3 regions of the Enterococcus sp. AZ128 genome follow, and region 1 is predicted to be linked to each of the others. Evidence: predicted binding sites of a transcription regulator. Region 1 holds the regulator's gene; each other region holds the start of a gene.
The links. Region 1 encodes NrdR, which represses ribonucleotide reductase genes. Its sites were predicted from a motif close to ACACNATATATNGTGT; they were not measured.

Region 1 (6,406 bases):
ATAAATATCATAAGCAGGTTCCTCATATGGATGATATCTCAGCATTGCTGAAACAACTTCTGCTTGCTTTGTCTCGGGAAAAATCACTTCAATTTTACTTTCCTGCACTTGTTCCGGCACGTTTGCTGACCCGATCGTTGGATCTGCCTCACTATTAGGTGTGAATCTGCCTGTACCATTTACTGTAAAGGATGTGGCTTGATAGTTTCCTTGCTCACCGGCACCCGCATCCGCTAATACTTGACGCATCTTTTTTGCATCTGTTTGCGGGACGTACACAGCCAGTTTCTTCATCCTGACAGTGTGAGTGTGAATCAGATAGTCTGTATTAAAAACAGCTAGCAGTTCACAAAACCAGTCATTCAATCCATTATGAATGATATCCATATTGGTGTGAGCCGCATAAACAGCGATATCGTGCTTAATCAAGTCCGCGTACATATTGTTTTGAACATCATCAGTGGTTAATCGTGAAATTGGACGAAAAATCGGTGGATGTTTAACAATTAACAGATCAATTTTTTTAGCAATCGCTTCTTCGACAACAGAGGGACGAACATCCAAACTCATCATGATTCGTGAAACTTCTTTGTTTAAAGTACCGATATGCAAACCGACAGGGTCGCCGTCTTCGGCTAACCATTCGGGGCAATATTGCTTAAAACGTTGGATAAATTCATTTCCTTGCATCTGCAAGTACCTCCTTAATCCATTCAATCTCTTGGGCGACTTCTTGAATTTTTTTTGCGACATCCTGATCACTTTGGTGTAAGCTTGCTAAAATTTTTTCACTCTTATCTAATTTATGCTGCCATTTTCCCACAAAAACAGCATTCTTTTTCTTTACTAATATTGGACCAAAAAAAAGTTCTTTTGCTGAATATTCAGGTTTCTCTGAAAGTTTTTCTGCCACGATTATTTCATAAATCTTATTGTTTTCTTCAATGATCGCTTCATCAATGATCGTGTAGCTTTCGTTAATCAGCCATTTTCGTAACTGGCGTTCTCCTACATTTGGTTGTAAAATCAGTCGTTCTTTCCCTGATAAACGATTTTTTTCTTTACCTCGTTGTAAAATATCACGAATCAATACACCGCCCATACCACAAATAGTAATAGCAGAAATGTCATCATCTAACTCTACAGCATCAAGTCCATTTGCTAATCGAACATCGAGTGTTTGTTCTAAACCATTCTTGGCAACTTGCTTTTTTGCAGACTCGTAAGGTCCAATAACAACTTCACCGGCAATCCCATATGAGATTTTCTTCTGCAACATTAAAACCACTGGCAAGTATGCATGGTCCGATCCGATGTCTGCTAGACGAGCCGCCTGTGGCACAAATTCTGCAGCTTTCTGTAAACGAAGGGATAAATCTTTGGCATTCATTTTTTCACATCCTAAAATTGATTATAACACTCCTTAAAAAAAGCGCCCTTAAAAAAGAGCTAAATGATAGCGCTTTTTAATAGGACGTTTCTCTTTTTCTAAGAAAATTTTCTTTTTTTATCCATTTCGGCGATTTTCTCCAACCACCCAAATTTCTTTACTTAAGTATCGAATACGTTCCATGATTCTTTTGGCCTTCAACGGTTCTTCATCTCCCCTTTGTGTAACAGACAAATGTTGTTCCAATTGATCCATATTAAAGTTAGAGGAAAAAAAGGTCGGTAATTGTTCTTGCATTCGATGTTGCAAGATCACCCCTAGCACTTCATCTCTGATCCAAGCACTCATGGAATCAGCACCAATATCATCAATCATCAAGATTGGTGCTCGTTTTACCCCATCTAATTTAGGCCCCACTTTATCATTCGATATTGCTTGCTTCATTTCACCAGCAAAGGTCGGAAAATGTAAAAGTGTCGTTTCAAACCCTTTGACGGCTAATTCATGGGCAACGGCTCCTAACAGATACGTTTTCCCGACACCAAAATCACCAACTAGAAACAAGGCTTTATGAAACATTTTGGAACTAGCTTCGTATTGATTAATAAAGTCCAACGAAGCCTCTAATGCTTCACTTCGGCCAGAAGTAACTTCAAATGTTCGGATAGAGGCTTTTCGAATATCTTTTGGCATATCTAAAGAATTCACGCGATTTCGAATCTCTTCCTCACGTTTTAAACGCAGCAACTCATCGGTTGGAACATAGGTCACATCAATAAAATGAAAGTTTAGACTCAATTGCGGCTCATAACCTGGCGCGATCATAGTAGGATCAGAAGATAAGTATTTTTTCTTTTCTTGTACAAATTCATATAATTTCGCAAAAGATTTCTCGATGTCTTCTTGTGCTAACTTCTCTTTGTGCTCTTCAATGAATTGACGCACATCTGGATCAGCTAAAACTTCCTCCATCATTTGACGATAACGGCCATCGACTCCCCGGCTTTTAATGATGCGATTCAATTCTTTTCCTACATCTTCCATCAATCGTCACCTTCTTTACTTAAATATTCTGCTAACTTACGGTTCAATTCTGCTTCTTTCTCTGGTGATAATTTTGACTCCTTCGGCGGTTGTTTGATATGCTCCGGCAGAGACTCTTTTCGACCCGAGCCACGTTTTTGATACGTTGAACGATTTGTTTGTGGTTTTCGAACTAATTTTTGATTATTCTCTCTTACATGAGTTATCGCTGCCTCTGGAGTAGTAATTTTTTTCTGCGCCCAATCATTAGCAATCGCATTTAAATAGTTCGCATTGATAACCGCTTGGTTTTGAATCACCAATATATAATTGATAATGATATTGATTACACTTTTAGGGAGTAAGTTACGTCCAATCAGTTCTTCCAAAAGTCTGACCTCTGTATTCGTCTCAAATCCGCCTTTTTCACGCTTAATTGCACGTAAGAAAGTAACAGGTGCAATTTTTTTGCTTTGTGCAATAATTTCTAATTCTTGCGGAGAAAAACTGCCAGTTACCATTAAACCGTCTGTAATTATTTCTTTAGACGAAGAGGAAACGTTTGGTCTTTTTTCTTTGTTGATCAACTGACGTAAATAATTAAAATTCAAACCGGCTTTTTCACCAGCAGCCGCTTTGGCTATAAATTCAGCTAAATCTAGTTCATTCACTCCATACAGTGTTTGGAATGTTTGGATTTTTTCTCGCTCATCAACACTCAAAATCAAATTGAATCGTTTCAACTGTTGACTAAATAAGGTCCAATCAAAATCCGTATGAATAGAGAAATCTTCTTGCGTCTGTTCCAAAATCTCTGATTGACTACTAAAAGATTTCTCATCCAGTCGATAGACCTCACGAAAACGTTTCGTAATGTTTTTGGCTTTTTTTCTATTAAACAGCTTAGGTTTAAAACGTTCAACTAAGCGCTCAAAACGACGTCGCCCAATTTTTTCCATCAATAAATAAGCCATCAAAGGATCTTGAAAAAATTTTTCTGGATTAAGTGGCAAACGCAATTGATAGATCAAGCTCATACCAAGCTCATCATCTATTTTTTCATAGGTTTCTAATAAACCGATACCTTCAAGATGTTCCCGTGCTTTCACTAAATTCATCAAACCAGTATCTACTGCCGCCAACAAATCCGTATGCATCAAGCTAGGGCTTGTGCCTTCAATTGTGACATCACTCGTCAAAGTCAGATACAAACTTAACGCTGTACTTCCGATGATCGGTTGATATAAATATAGTAAAGCATCTTGTTTACTTTGGTCAAATTGTGGCTCACCATAGACCATATAAAAGGTGCTGGGTTTTAGTTCTTCTGCCACTAAAAATGCCCCCTACTCTTCATCCGTTGACTTGGCTTTGTCAACGATCTCCTGTAATTCTTTCAAGAACACGGACATATCTTTGAACTGCCGATAAACACTCGCAAAACGAATATAGGCGATTTCATCAACTTCCATCAAGTCTTCCATGACAAATTCTCCCACTTGACTTGTCGGAACTTCATTTTCTCCCATACTGCGTACACGATTTTCTACGTGATCCACGATTTGTTCCATTTGCTCCATTGCCACTGGACGCTTTTCAGCAGAACGAATAAGCCCGCGTAAAATTTTATCACGGTTAAATTCTTCACGATCTCCGTTGCGTTTTACAACTAATAAAGGGGCTGCTTCGATGCGTTCAAAAGTTGTAAAACGGAACCCGCAGCTTTCGCATTCTCTTCGACGGCGAATCGCTCGCCCGTCATCGGTTTGTCGGCTATCAATTACTCGAGAATTATTATGATTACATCTTGGACAACGCATAATTTCACCTACACTTTCTTAATATTGAATAAGATCACTGACTAAACATGAAATCTATTTTGTTATATAGAATAGTTTTTTAAAAACAAAAATTTGTCGAAAGAAAAATTTTTTTTTTTATATAACAAGAGTTTACCATAACCAGCTCGCTAAAAAAAGCGTCGTAATACTACGACGCTGAAATCTTTAAGAAACAAATTTTTTATCCTGTAACCAATTAAGAACTTGTTGACGCGTTGTTTCTTGTGAACGGCAATTATCAATAACGATATCCGCCCGCATTTTCTTTTCTTCTAAAGAGAGCTGGCTATTGATACGTTCCAAAGCACCATCTTTTGACAAAGCATTTCTTGCCATCAAACGCTTTAATTGAATTTCTGGTGTAACATAAACCACTGCTACTTTATCCATCATCGCTTCATAATTTCCCTCGTATAACAATGGAACATCTACAATGACTAAGTCGCTCTTTTTTTTAGCGACTTCAACTTGTCGTTCAATCTCACTTCGAATAAATGGTTCTAGTGTTTCATTTAACAATGCTCTCTTTTGTTCATTCTGAAAAATAATATCGCCCAGTTTTTTTCGGTTTAATTGACCGTCTTTTTCAATAATCGCTGAACCAAATACCTTTTCCAAAACCTTCAATCCTTCAGTTCCAGGTTCCACTACTTTTCGCGCAACGATATCCCCATCTACAACAGCAAAGCCTTCCGCTTTGAAAAAATCCACAACTGTTGACTTTCCACTAGCAATACCACCTGTGATACCTAACACAAAACTCATCCCTACACCTTCTTTAGTTTCTGACAATGAGGACAAAGATGTGTCCCTCTTTGAGCAACTTTGATCTTAATAATCGGTGTTCCACATCTTGAACAAGGTGTACCTGTCTGTCCATATACATGCAGTTCCTGTTGAAAATGACCGGCTTCCCCTAATGCGTTCAAGTAGGTTCGAATTGTCGTACCACCAGCTTCTTTAGCTTTGGTTATTACTTCGATGATTGCCTTTCGCAAATTTTGAACAGTCTTAGCATTCAAAGTACTGGCTGGCTGTTCTGGATGAATTTGGGCTAACCACAAAACTTCATCAACATAGATGTTTCCTAATCCGGCCACAACTTTTTGATTTAATAGTAGTGGTTTAATCATCGTCGTCGATTTTTTCAACTGTTGTTTGAAATCCGCTAGATCAAAATCTTCATCAGTTGGTTCTGGACCTAATTGCATCAGACCTTTATAATCCTTCGCAGTTCCCTTTTTCAATAAGGCCATGCGGCCAAATTTTCGTACATCATGATAAACCAGTTCTGAGCCATCCGTAAAAATAAACCGTACATGACTATGTTTATCTAAAACAGTAGGTTGATCAAAATACTCATATTTCCCTTCCATCCGTAGATGCGAGACCATTTCGTAATGAGTAAATTGGAAAATCAAATACTTTCCACGTCGTTCAACGGCTTCAATGGATTCGCCAATTAATTGCTGCTGAAAAATTTCAATTTCAGGAAATTCGATAATTCGTGGCCAATAAACATCTATTTTAGCAATAGTTTTCCCGTTAACTAAAGATACTAATCCTTTTCTGACTGTCTCAACTTCGGGCAATTCTGGCATAACTTCCCACCTCTAAATCTTCTTATTAATATAACTATAAGCTTAATATCCTTTTTAGTAAAAGGACAATACTAACTTTCTAAGACAAGAGACCGTTCCAAAGTTTCTGGTTCAGTCTCTCAAGTATATATTTAGTACAATAGTCATACAAAATAAAGTAATTCAACTTTTGATCTCATTTATTTTGCTTCATACCAAGTTTTACCCCAGCTGCTATCTGTTAATAATGGTACATCTAGTTGCACTGTATTCTCCATTACTTCCTTGACCAATTTATCTAATTGTTCTAATTCATTTTGAGGTGCTTCAAACACAAGCTCATCGTGTACTTGCAATAGCATAGTAGCTTGAAGTTTTTCTTCTTCCAAGCGTTTTGCCATTTCAATCATTGCTAATTTCAAAATATCTGCCGCGCTTCCTTGGATTGGTGTGTTGATGGCAGTCCGTTCAGCAAATGAACGCAGATTAAAATTACGGGCATTGATATCCGGTAAATAACGACGGCGATTATATAAAGTAGCGGCATACCCCTTGTCCTTTGCTTCCCGAAC
Region 2 (6,406 bases), 660 kb from region 1:
ATCGACATAAGAATAAGGCACACCGTATTCACGTTCGACACCATAAGGGCTGAATAAATACATATCTTCATTTTTACGAGCTAATTCATAAAATTTATCTGGTACTGTCACACCAAGAGAGAGAGTCTTCACGCGGATTTTTTCATCGGCGTTCTCTTTTTTGGCAGACAAGAACATCTCAATATCTGGATGGAAAACATCTAAGTAAACAACCCCAGCACCTTGACGTTGACCTAATTGGTTAGAATAAGAGAAACTGTCTTCGAATAATTTCATGACTGGAACAACACCGCTTGCTGCACCATCATAACCTTTGATTGGTGAGCCAGCTTCACGCAAGTTAGATAAATTGATCCCTACACCGCCGCCGATTCGTGACAATTGCAGGGCTGAATTGATGGAGCGGCCGATGCTGTTCATATCATCGGTCACTTGGATCAAGAAACAAGAGACTAATTCTCCGCGGCGTTTACGACCAGCATTTAAAAAAGACGGGGTTGCTGGTTGATAACGTTGGTGGATCATTTCATCAGCCAATGACAGAGCTAATTTCTCATCACCATTCGCAAAATACAAGGCGTTGAAAGCGACACGGTCTTCATAGCTTTCTAAATACTCAGTGCCTGCATTGTTTTTCAAGGCATATTGCGAGTAAAATTTATAGGCCGCCATAAATGATTTAAATGTAAATTTTTGATCTGCTAAATAATTAAAGAGTTTTTCGATAAAAGCAGGGGTATATTTTGCAATAAACGCTGCTTCTAAAAAGTCTTCTTCTATTAAATAGTCGATTTTTTCTTGTACAGATGAAAATGTACGGGTATTTGGTTCAACGTTTTCTTTGAAAAAGGCAGTTAACGCTTCTTTGTCTTTATTCAATGGAATCTGTCCATTTACTGGACGGTTGATCTCATTATTCAATTTGAAGTAAGATACTTCACCTAGGTCTTTTAAACTCATCTCGTCACATCTTTCCTTTTTTCTATCGATTTCTTTCAGGTTCATCGAGTTGCTTTTCTACCCAACAGGTCTCATTTTAAACAAAAAAAAGAATCCTTGATCGTTACATAGGTCCATCACTAGATATAGTGGCAGTGAACAAGCAAAACGATTCCTATATAAAGAAGAAAACTTTGCAATCGTGGATCGCAAAGTTTCGCAAAACGGTGCTCTAGAAGCGGCTTCTTAAATTACGCTAATGCTTTTAATTGATCTGGACGAAAACCAATGATGGCTTGTTGTCCGCCGAAAATAACTGGGACACTTTGGAAACCTTGATCTTTTAAAAAACCTAGTGCTTCAGGTTCATTGTCTATATTGACTTCTTCAAATGAAATTTGATTTTCAGTTAAATAACGTTTTGCCATTTTACACTGCATACAATTGTTTTTAGAATAGACTTTTACCATAAGACTACCTCCCTTGATTTCTACAATTACTAGTATAAAAGATGTAGCGAAAAAGTCAATCGTTTAATACCATATATTGTGGTGGTAATTTATTGGTATACTACTCTTTGTGTTTTTTGCAAAAATGTTGAAAACGGACGGTTTCAAAGGAAAATCCCTTTTCATAATTCAAAAAAACGTTACAAGGTGTTTTTTTTCGACAAAAAAGTTTTTTTAATAACGAAAAATACAGATTAGAAACAAATAAATCAGTGATTGTCAAACAAGTTGCTCACAAAAGACACAAAATCCTCGACCATTTATTGACTTTACTAGCAAATGAAGCTATTCTTAGTGAGAAAGATTCTCATTATTAATTAGAGTTAGGTGGAAAAGTGTATGACAACTTTGGCAGATGTTTCATTGAACCAGGTCGTTCAAATTGATGAAATGACTTTAGAAAAAGAATTAAAGCATCGCCTACAAGATTTGGGGATGATCGTCGGTTCAAAGGTTGCCGTCGTGAATCAATCTGGCGATAACGGAATTATTCTATTACATAATACACGGCTGGCTTTATCCCAGTCTTTACTAAAACAAATACTTGTGAAGGATCTAACGGAGGACCAAGAGACATGGGTTTCATTAGATCAATTAAGTGCTGGAGAACAAGGTGTTGTAGTAAATGTCCATGGCACAGGTGCGGTAAAACGACGTTTGATGGATATGGGACTGACTAAAGGAACACAAGTGAAGGTCGTGAAATTGGCTCCTCTAGGAGATCCGATTGAATTACGAGTTCGAGGGTATGAATTGAGTTTACGAAAAAACGAATCAGAGATGGTGGTCGTATCGAAGGAGGCGGAATAGATGGCGAAGACTCATATTGCCTTAGCAGGGAATCCCAACAGCGGTAAAACGAGTACCTTTAATGTTTTAACTGGGACCAATCAGTTTGTTGGAAACTGGCCTGGTGTAACGGTTGAACGAAAAGAGGGTATTTATAAGAAGGATTCTGAAGTAATTATTGATGATCTTCCCGGAATCTACTCGTTGTCACCTTATTCACCTGAAGAAGTGGTAGCGCGAGATTATTTACTTTCAGGAACACCAGATGCCATTGTTAATATTATTGATGGAACGAATTTGGAGCGGAATCTCTATTTGACGACACAGCTGATTGAGACTGGAACTCCCGTGGTTGTTGCTGTCAACATGATGGATATTATTAAGAAAAGCGGCAAACAGATCAATTTGGAAAAATTGGCTTACGCTTTAGGAGTGCCAGTTGTTGGTATCAGTGCGCTGAAGAATTGGGGCTTGGATAAAGCCGTCAATGAAGCTTTGCATCTGATCAAAAATGGCGTGGAGGAAGTTAGTTTCCCACATTACGATAATCGTTTAGAAGCAGCGCTTAACGAGATTGAAGAAGTTTTGGGAAGTACAGCACAGGCTCAATATGGCCGTTGGTATAGCTTAAAATTATTTGAACGAGATGAACGTGCGCAGCAGGATCTAGACCTGAGCTCCATCCAACAAAAAGAAATTGGCGAGATCATCAAGATCACGGAAAAGATTTTTGGCGAAGATGCAGAGAGCCTAGTTATTAATGAACGCTATAATTTTATTACTCACTTAAAAACGTTATGTGTTGTGGATGAGGATCAATTCAAGTTGTCTATCTCAGACAAAATCGACCGTATTGTCACGAACCGTTTCTTAGCGTTACCGATCTTTGCTTTAGTCATGTGGCTGATCTACTATATTGCTATCCAAACAATCGGTGCGATGGGTACTGATTGGGTGAACGAGAATTTGTTTGGCGATATCGTGCCGAATTTTGTCAGCTCAACATTGCAGTCTTGGAATGTAGCGGAATGGATGCAAAACTTGATTTTAGATGGAATCATTGCTGGGGTTGGAGCAGTTTTAGGTTTCCTTCCACAATTGATGGTACTATTCTTATGCTTGGCGCTTTTGGAAGATTGCGGATACATGTCTCGGATTGCCTTCGTCATGGACCGGATTTTCCGTAAATTTGGTTTGTCAGGGAAATCATTTATTCCGATGCTGATCGCAACAGGCTGTGGCGTACCAGGAGTTATGGCAAGTCGGACGATCGAGAACGAAAAGGACCGACGCATGACTGCAATGCTAACCACTTTTATGCCTTGTTCGGCTAAATTACCGATCATTGCGTTGATTGCGGGCGCATTTTTCCCTAATAGCAGCTGGGTAGCACCGTCAGCATATTTTGTTGGAATGGGCGCGATTGTCTTATCAGGAATTGCGTTGAAGAAAACCAAGCTCTTCTCAGGCGATCCGGCACCTTTCATTATGGAGCTTCCGTTGTATCATATGCCTAGATTTGGGAACACGATTCGTTATACTTATGATCATAGTAAATCGTTTGTTAAGCGTGCTGGAACAATCATTTTTGTTTCAAGTATCGTAATCTGGTTTATTTCCAGCTACAACTTCTCATTACAATCTGTTAATGAAAATGATAGTATTTTAGCAGCTTTGGGCGGCTTGATCGCACCACTTTTTGCACCATTAGGTTGGGGAGATTGGCGCGGAGCTGTTGCGGCTATTACTGGTTTAGTAGCCAAAGAAAATGTTATCGGGACTTTCGGGATTTTATACCGTCATGCGGAAGTAGCAGAAGACGGCGTGGAAATCTGGAAAGCATTACAAGCAGCTTATACGCCAATTGCCGGTTATTCATTCTTAGTATTCAATTTGTTGTGTGCGCCATGTTTTGCCGCAATCGGTGCGATTCATCGTGAAATGGGCGATATCAAGTGGACGTGGCGTGCGATCGGCTATCAATGCGGATTGGCTTATGTCGTGAGTTTCATCGTTTATCAATTTGGTCACGTAATGTTTGAAGATGGAAAAATCGGTGTTGGATTGATTTTAGCAGCGATCTTATTAGCAGCGATGATTTACTTCATCGTTAGAAAACCTGTTAAACAAACTCCAACGATTACGATCGAAGAGATCAAAGAGGTGAAAGAATGGCAACTATAATATTAAGCGTATTGATCTTTGGCGGTGCTGGAGTGATTGTTTATCGTCGAATCAAAAATGGCAATTCATGTGAAGACTGCGGCAGCAGTTGCCCAGTAAAAGAAGAACAACATAAGCATTAATACAAAGAATCCGATGATTTTCATCGGGTTCTTTTTTTGCATTCATTTTGGATAATAAAAAAAATTGTCAAAGTTGTTGACAATAGTTCGGTGCCGAACTATAATAACAAACGACATATAGTTCGGTACCGAACTATAATGAATAATGAAGGAGTTCCTTAGAATGAGTGAATTTACAAAAGACTTAATGCGGCAATTGCATTTTATTAGTTCTGCGAGTAATGCATTTGTGAGCAAGCGACAAAAATTAAATGGTCAGCAGCGAGTTTTAGCGATTTTAGCGAAGGAGGATGGATTGATCCAAAGTCAATTAGCTGAAATTTTAGACATCCGTCCAAGCTCTTTGGCTGAATTAATGAAGAAGATGGAAAAAAGCGGAGATGTGTTACGGAGAGAGGAAGAACATGATAAACGAATCAAACGTGTTTTTCTAACAGAAAATGGCAAACAGAAGGCGCAAAAGTTCAGCCATGCCGGTGAGGATATGAGTGAAGCTTTTTTTGCAGGATTAACTGAAAAAGAACAAGAAAACTTCAGCGAGTATTTGCAAAAAATTTCTGGAGGCTGGCAAGAAGAATTCCAAAAACAAGCGGGCCGTTTCGTTGACCCGATGGATCGTCTGCGCCAGATGCAAGCGATGCGTGAGCAGTTTGCGGAAAACTGGCAAGAAGATTGGCAGAATCTTTCACGAGAGGAACAACATCGGATGCGAAACCAAATGCAACGAGAGATGCGCAATGCTTCGCGAGATTTTTCTCGCAATTTTAAACACGACTTTCGTCGGAATTTTTGGGGAAGCCGTGATTGTTTTGACGGAGCGAATAAAACAAAAGACTCAGAAGATACAGAGTGGGAAGATTTTTAGAAAACAACAGCTTTCAGTTATGAGCTAGGAGGAACTAATTATGGATCGAGATATAAGTATGGTGCCTGAAGAAACTGTTAAGGGCAAAAATAAAAAAAGCAATTACAAGTTAAAAGATTTTTTACGATTGATCATGAGTGTCAACCCTAAGAAAACACTGTTTGGTATTGGGTTGTTTTTAAGTCTGCTGACAAGCGGAGCAAGCCTGATCGTACCGCAATTAACGAAAGGGTTGATCGATACTAGTAAATTAGCACAAATCGATCGGACGATGCTGGTCGTTCTAGTTCTAGCCTTCGTAGCACAATTGGCTTTTGGGGCAATCGGCAGCTTCTTATTACGGTATGTCGGCGAGAGTGCTGTTAAAACGTTACGGGAAAAATTATGGAGTCACTTATTGCAAATGCCGGTTGGATATTATGATGATCATAAATCAGGTGAAAGCAGTTCGCGGCTGGTGAATGATACGACGGTTATTAAGGATTTAGTTGCAACGCAATTTCCCAACTTTATTACTGGTGCGATCCAATTGGTTGGATCAATGATTATTTTGTTCGTGATGGATTGGAAGATGGCGGCCATGATGTTCTTGGCTGTGCCGATTATGGCGTTGATCATGATGCCGATCGGTCGGATTATGTCTCGTTTGGGACGTCAATTACAAGCGGCAACTGCCGACTTTAATGCAGAAGCGAGTGAAAAATTATCTGAAATTCGATTGATTAAAGCCAGTAACGGTGAAAAATTTGAAAAAACCAGCGGTGGTTCATTTATCAACAAGATTTTCAATTTAGGTATTAAGGATGCAAAAGTCGAAGCGATGCTGCAGCCAATCATTACGACAGTCATGTTAGGCCTATTTGTAGGGATCTTAGGGTATGGAGCGGTTCGGGTCCAAGCGGGAACGTTAACAAGCGGCCAATTAGTTGCTTTCCTATTATATCTATTTAATATCATGATGCCGGCAGCCAGCTTTGCGATGTTCTTCTCGCAAGTAC
Region 3 (6,406 bases), on a different contig from region 1:
TTGATTATCCCTACAATAACTTATATTCCAAGCAAATTCTTAGAAGTCATTAAAAAATCAAATATTTTTCTTATTTAATGTAAGAATGATTCGTATTAAAAAAAATACTGATAAAAGGCTTAATCACCAATCAGCTTTTCTATCTTCCTACAGAATGCTACACTTATAGTAATTTGAAACGATCCCACGGCTTTCAATAATTAATAAAATGTGAGGAGTATTGATTAGATGAATGAAAACTCAAAGATAGATTCTGCCCTGCAATTAAAAAAATATGTTAGAAACCAACAGTTATCTAATACAGCAGAAATACAGTCTTACTTAGAAAATTCAGAGATCATCGCAAAAATATTAGCTGAACCTTATCGGACAGATACCTTCACAGGCCTTCGGAAATTAGAGTTTTTATTAGTCGAACTTTCAGAGATTCCTTATTTTGACCACCTGGACCAAGTTCAATCGATGTTAGAAACACTTTATACCTCAACAAATTTCGAGGAAGGCTTTTCGTTAACGGGAAAACAGGCCGGCGTTTTGGCTTGTCATAATGCAATTTGTACACTGATTTTCCTTCGCGCTGGAAAAAAAGAGTGGGCAGAGCAAGGGGTTAAATGGATTATTATCTTTCTGCCATTCGCTAAAAACGAGCCTTCGAGTTGGCATGGAAAGGATCTTTTTCATCGTTTTGGCGGTTGTGTTGGGAATGGCCCTTGTTACGATGGATTAGTAAAATCGGTCAAAGTACTTTCAGAGTATTCTGCAAAGTATGGAAATTTCCCTGGTCTTCAAGAAAAATTAACCCAAGGATTGAACTATATTTTGAACCATCGCATCATTTTCCATCAAGACAATAACGACTATTTGTATAATGATTTGATCACACTTTTCTATCCCTACCCATATCGCACAAATGTTATAGAGATACTGGGCGTTATGAAGAACGAAAACCTGCTTGCTAGGCCAGAATGTCGAGCCGCTCTTGATTATTTAAAATCAAAACAACAGCAGGACAATTATTGGCAGTCAGAGAAGATTTTTATGAAAAGCTCTTGGATACCGTTTGATTCGTTGAAAAAACCAGGAATCTGGATAACCGACGAAATCGAATGGCTCTTCTCAAACGAATAGATTACTCGAAAAAAAGATCTTAATGACATAGAAATTAGTCATTAAGATCTTTTCTATTGCTTGGATTAATGGCTCAAATGATAATATTCTTCTTCCATCCGCTGCATTCTTTCCCGTTCCTTCTTGTTGTACCAGGGAGAAACAGTAAACGCTAGAACGTCATTGATCAAATAAACTGAGCTATTAACAAACATCGCCAAACTTGCGGAACCATGTCTGAATGACATGTACCAAAGAACCATTTGCGCTAGCCCTGAAGCCAACCACCAAAAATACTGATTATTGTAGCGTAAGAAGCTAATGATTCCAGCACTTAGACTAATTGAAAAAGCAATCGCATCGATCCAAGGACGAGGATCATCGGTAAACCGTTGAATCAAAAAACCTGAAGCAAAATAGACAATAATCGTACTTGCAATCGCAATGATCCATGTTTTACCAGTAAAATTGCGGATTTTTGACGCCATATTATGATTCCACTCTTTACTTAGTAATACAGGAATATCCAGCGTAATCATATAAGCAATTTGTTCGCCGATACTTAAATAATTTTTAGCCGAGTAACCAACATAAATAAAGCAAATTGCGGAAAGAATCCCTAATACGCCATTGATCGATTTTGCTGCATTAATAGAAAGAATACATAGTACCCCCAAAGTCGTTCCGATGAATGTGATCACAGTGAGTAGTGTGATCGACTGATTCACTAAGGTCATCACCTGACAACCTAAACTAAAGAAAAATAAATAGTAATTTTGTTGCGGCCATCCTTTTAATTGATGAAGTAAAAACTTGAAATAATTTAACATGATTGGCTCCTTCTAAAAACAGTCGTTCTTTATTTGTTCATAAAGCAGGAAATACTAAAAAATACCTTTTTCAATATTTCCTTTTGAATAGTAGTTAGAGTTTTTGAACTCCAATAAGTTTAACCTGTTCGTTTCTTCCTTGATCTGCTTAATGACTGTTTCAGCCGCTTGCGGATCAGCAACAAAATCGTAGCGATCACCATCGATCTGAATTTTCGGACAGATAGTAAAACTGTCATACCATTTTTCGTAACGTTCATTGACCATTCGATAATAATCAAAAAGCTCCGGATTTGTGGCAATTTGTTCATAATCACGTCCGCGTTTTTCGATCCGTTCCAGCATCACATTAAAAGAAACTTTGATGTGGACCAGCAAATCTGGTCTTTTTTTCGGAGCAACTTGTTCCAGTTCCTTTAGCATCGTATCAAGTAAACTGTCGTATTGCAGCACTTCATCCTGACTTACACGACCTAGATCTGCGTTTAAATGAAAAAGCAGACTATCCTCATAAATCGAACGGTCCAACACATTATCCGCTTGCTTTAAAGCATCTTTCATCGCCAAAAACCGTTTATTTAAAAAGAATATTTGAAGCAGAAACGTATATTTTTCTGGATTTGAGTAAAACAATGGCAGTACTTCGTTATCATCCACATTTTCGTAAAATGGTTTTGAATTCATTTCTTGTGACAGCATATCCGTCAGACTGCTTTTACCGGCTCCGATCGTACCAGAGATTAATAGCATCGTTTCATCCATCCCTTCATAGTAAAATTAATTTTTTTCTTTCAAATCCTTGATAATAGTACTCCTAAATTTTTTTGAAGTAAAGACTAGATTTTGTGCATTTTTAGTGATATGCAAAAAAACAACACTATATATAGTGTTGTCGATTTCACAATAATGAATGTGCTTTCTTTATTATTTTACATATTTTCTATAAAAAACCTCTTTGCCATGGCAAAGAGGTTTACTGATTAATAATCAAACTGACGGTAGTAACGGCGAATATCTAATGGATGACAATTCAATTTTTCAACATGAGCATCAATCCGCTGTGTTACACAATGCATCAACAAATGCGGTAAGACCCTTCCACGATTCTTTTCACTGATACCATCAATTGGGTAATCTTTCGAATCGATAAGAGTATAGTTTCCGCAAATGCGTGGTAATAGATTTTTTACTCGCTCTGCTAAAGAACGTTGTTCATCTTCACCTAAGAATAGCGTTACCGCTGTTGTTTCATCAACGATCTCCAGTGTTCCATGTAAGAATTCTGCAGCATGAATTGATTTAGAACGCAACCAGCTTTGTTCTTCCCAATAACACATCGCATAAGAGTAGACAGCACCCCATTGATTTCCAGCACCAATGAAATAATGCATGTCATCATGACGATGTTTTTCAGCGAATTCTCGACCGAAATCCTCTGCTTGTTTCTCAGCCTCAACTAAGCCTTTTGCCAAATATTTTTCTAGTTCAGCATAATATTCCGCGTAGTCTGGGAAATCGCCATTATTGTGCATCAAACGATCAGCCGCCATAAAGAACTTGATTTGCTCCGTGCCGGGAGCTGGATACGTAATTACATGATCGCAGCTCTCTGCCAGACTAGTTTCTGCTGTATCGATAAAACCAAGCAACGTTGCACCAACTTTTTTAATTTCTCCAACTGCTTTTACTACTTCCTCGGTTGTTCCTGTCACAGAAGAAAGGATCACAAGTGATTCCTTAGTTAGTCTTCGATTTCCAGTAGTGTAATACTCCGCAGCGTGCTGAACATAAACAGGCAAATCACTGCGCCCGTTAATATAGGTTACTGCCTGCATAGCTGAAGCGTAGGTTCCGCCAATTCCTAGATAAAAAATAGCATCGTAGCCCTTTTCCAAAACTTCATCAATAATCTTTTCAACCTGCGGACGTAACGCTAAAGCTCCTTGAATATCATCGATCTGTTGCTGTTCATCAAATTTCAACATGTCATAAACTCCTCAACTTTTATATTTTACTCTTTAAAACAGAATCAAAATCATCAAAAATTCGTTTACTTAAATCAATACCTTTGGCCGTAGCCGTTCGATAGGCCATCAATTGAAACGGAATAATCAATAGCAATGGAGAAAAGATCTCTGAAACAGTAATATCTAATCCTAAGGTATCACTATCAGAACTTTTTTCTGTTGTTACTCTTAGAATATTTCCCACATAGCCAGCCATATAATCTGCCAGTGCTTGCGATCGGCTTAAATTTACACTTGGTGTTTCAATAAAGAATAGCGTGTGCTCCCAATCAGCCTCTAAATAAGGTCCATGCATATATGCCTCCAGCTCAAAGCCTTGGCTGGGACGACGAACCGTTTCAGTGAATTTTGTTTCAAATTCTTTTGCTGTTCCCAAATTTGGACCATAACCTAACGCGACAAAACGACCGCCAAGCTTTAATAGATTTTCATGCTGTTCAAAAAAAGCATTCGATTTATCGATCACTGTTTGAATAGTGCTGATTATCTCAGATAATTCTCGCTTTAAATCTGTTAATTGCTGTTCATCAATATGATCTTTTGAGACACCTACTTTAATCGCAAGCAACAGCAGCTGGAAGACCGTCGCTGAAAATCCTTTAGTAACAAATCCAACTGTTTCGATCCCCATATTCAAATCAATCACGTTATCAACCACTTGGGCAATTGGACTCTCTAGGTCACTTGTTAAAACGATCTGCTGAATCTCGCACCCATTCAATTTATTTAGGGCATCAATCGTTGAAGCACTTTTCCCACTTTGAGAAACCCCAATAATCGTATCCGTTCCTTTTATCAGTCGCCCATAATGATTAAAATTGTAGGGCTCTTCAATCGTGATATTAATATCCGCGAGTTTCTCGAATGCAATTTTGGCAGATAAACACGCATTAAGAGAAGAGCCGGTAGCCAAAATAGTTACTGCATTCATTTTGGCCAGATTTGCATCAGCAGAAAAATCATACTCGTTCAAAATTTTGGACAATGTTTTCTGCTCTTGATGGATATAATCAAGCATCGTCATTGTTGTCATACTATTCCTCCATTCTTAAAAGAAACCGATCCATGAACCAAGGATGCCGAAAATAGCTAATCCTAGCAAAATCGTCAAGGCCTTTACCTCTTTTTTCAGCAGATAGAAGACTGCACCAAACGCTCCAAGAGATAATATTCTAGGTACGATATCATCAAAAATATTTTGAACCGTCACAGCATTTTCACCAGTACCGATTTTTAATGGAATGTTGATATCAATCATTGAAGCTGTCATGCCGCCTACGACCATCAGCCCTATGATTGACGCTCCCAGCGTTAAGCTTCCCATCATTCCGTTCTCCTGGATCTTCTTCAGGAATCCCGTTCCTAACTTATAGCCCCATGATGTAGCGAAATAGCGGAACAATAAATGAGGAATATTAAAGATCAATACGAATAAAATCGGTCCTAAAATATTTCCTTGTACGGCCAACGAGGTTCCCACACCGGTAGCGATCAAGCGCAATGTTCCCCAGAAAAACGAATCCCCAATACCAGCTAAAGGTCCCATCAATGAAGTTTTGATATTATCAATAGTCGAAACATCGAAATTCGCATCATTCGCGTTTTCTTCTTCCATCGCCGCATTGATTCCTAAGATCAAGGTCACGATATGAGGCGTGGTATTGAAGAATTCCAAGTGGCGTTTCAAGGCTCCCGCCATTGCTTCCTTCGTTTTGTATAATTTTTTTAGGATGGGAATCATGGCATAGCAGTAAGCCAAATTCATTTGACGTTCGTAGTTCCACGAAAATTCCATTTGGAATGAACGCCAGAATACTTTGCTCAAATCTTTCTTAGTAATTTTCAACTCATTCTTTCCGTTAGAAGTCATCATCATCAACTACCTCCCCTGTAGAAGTTTGGGCGCTATTATTCTGTCCACCACGGATATTCATAATATTTACGACAACAACCGCCACAATTGCTCCAAAAATAGCGATTCCGGTTACCGGGATTTCTAAATAAGCCGCTAATGCAAAGCCCAAGAAGAAGTATGGCGCAACCTGTTTATTGATCAGTAAACGAGCAAGCATCGCAAAACCTAATGCTGGAATCAAACCAGTTGCAACGGATAGACCATGTTGGATAAAGTCAGGAATCATATCCAATAAATTGCCAATCGTTTTACTTCCCACCATAAACGAGATCATTACAACTAAACCCAGCATTAAAGATAGTCCAAAGCCTGCTGTTAAGTGCATTCGTTCGACACCTTTATAATTTCCCTCTTCAGCGTACTTATCTGCTTTTTGGTTCATGACTGGAATCAAGATTCCAAGATAAATATTTTTCAGTATCAACGTCAATGTCGCAATCGGCAATCCTAACAACAAAGCCGTTTCTGTTCCAGCACCAGCGGTAATAGCAAATGCTGTTCCTAAAACACCGCCTGTTACTACATCT

Region 2: nrdH (glutaredoxin-like protein NrdH) is a predicted target of NrdR. The motif match lies at 1,476-1,491, and genes of this name have one in related genera.
Region 3: IGI38_RS11955 (deoxynucleoside kinase) is a predicted target of NrdR. The motif match lies at 2,812-2,827, and genes of this name have one in related genera.

Annotation. Positions count from the first base shown of each region.
Region 1 covers NZ_JBIORZ010000001.1:1,043,072-1,049,477, reverse strand. Annotated here, with positions in the region: gene IGI38_RS05160 (Nif3-like dinuclear metal center hexameric protein) at 1-696, opposite strand, end outside; gene IGI38_RS05155 (tRNA (adenine(22)-N(1))-methyltransferase) at 677-1,390, opposite strand; gene dnaI (primosomal protein DnaI) at 1,508-2,434, opposite strand; gene IGI38_RS05145 (DnaD domain protein) at 2,434-3,747, opposite strand; gene nrdR (transcriptional regulator NrdR) at 3,760-4,233, opposite strand; gene coaE (dephospho-CoA kinase) at 4,420-5,019, opposite strand; gene mutM (DNA-formamidopyrimidine glycosylase) at 5,022-5,855, opposite strand; gene polA (DNA polymerase I) at 6,035-6,406, opposite strand, start outside.
Region 2 covers NZ_JBIORZ010000001.1:379,789-386,194, forward strand. Annotated here, with positions in the region: gene nrdE (class 1b ribonucleoside-diphosphate reductase subunit alpha) at 1-960, opposite strand, end outside; gene nrdH (glutaredoxin-like protein NrdH) at 1,191-1,409, opposite strand; gene IGI38_RS01740 (FeoA family protein) at 1,788-2,258, shown strand; gene feoB (ferrous iron transport protein B) at 2,259-4,421, shown strand; gene IGI38_RS01750 (FeoB-associated Cys-rich membrane protein) at 4,409-4,543, shown strand; gene IGI38_RS01755 (MarR family transcriptional regulator) at 4,707-5,408, shown strand; gene IGI38_RS01760 (ABC transporter ATP-binding protein) at 5,449-6,406, shown strand, end outside.
Region 3 covers NZ_JBIORZ010000002.1:25,377-31,782, forward strand. Annotated here, with positions in the region: gene IGI38_RS11945 (hypothetical protein) at 229-1,128, shown strand; gene pnuC (nicotinamide riboside transporter PnuC) at 1,194-1,937, opposite strand; gene IGI38_RS11955 (deoxynucleoside kinase) at 1,992-2,699, opposite strand; gene IGI38_RS11960 (SIS domain-containing protein) at 2,918-3,922, opposite strand; gene IGI38_RS11965 (SIS domain-containing protein) at 3,942-4,997, opposite strand; gene IGI38_RS11970 (PTS system mannose/fructose/sorbose family transporter subunit IID) at 5,013-5,837, opposite strand; gene IGI38_RS11975 (PTS mannose/fructose/sorbose/N-acetylgalactosamine transporter subunit IIC) at 5,824-6,406, opposite strand, start outside.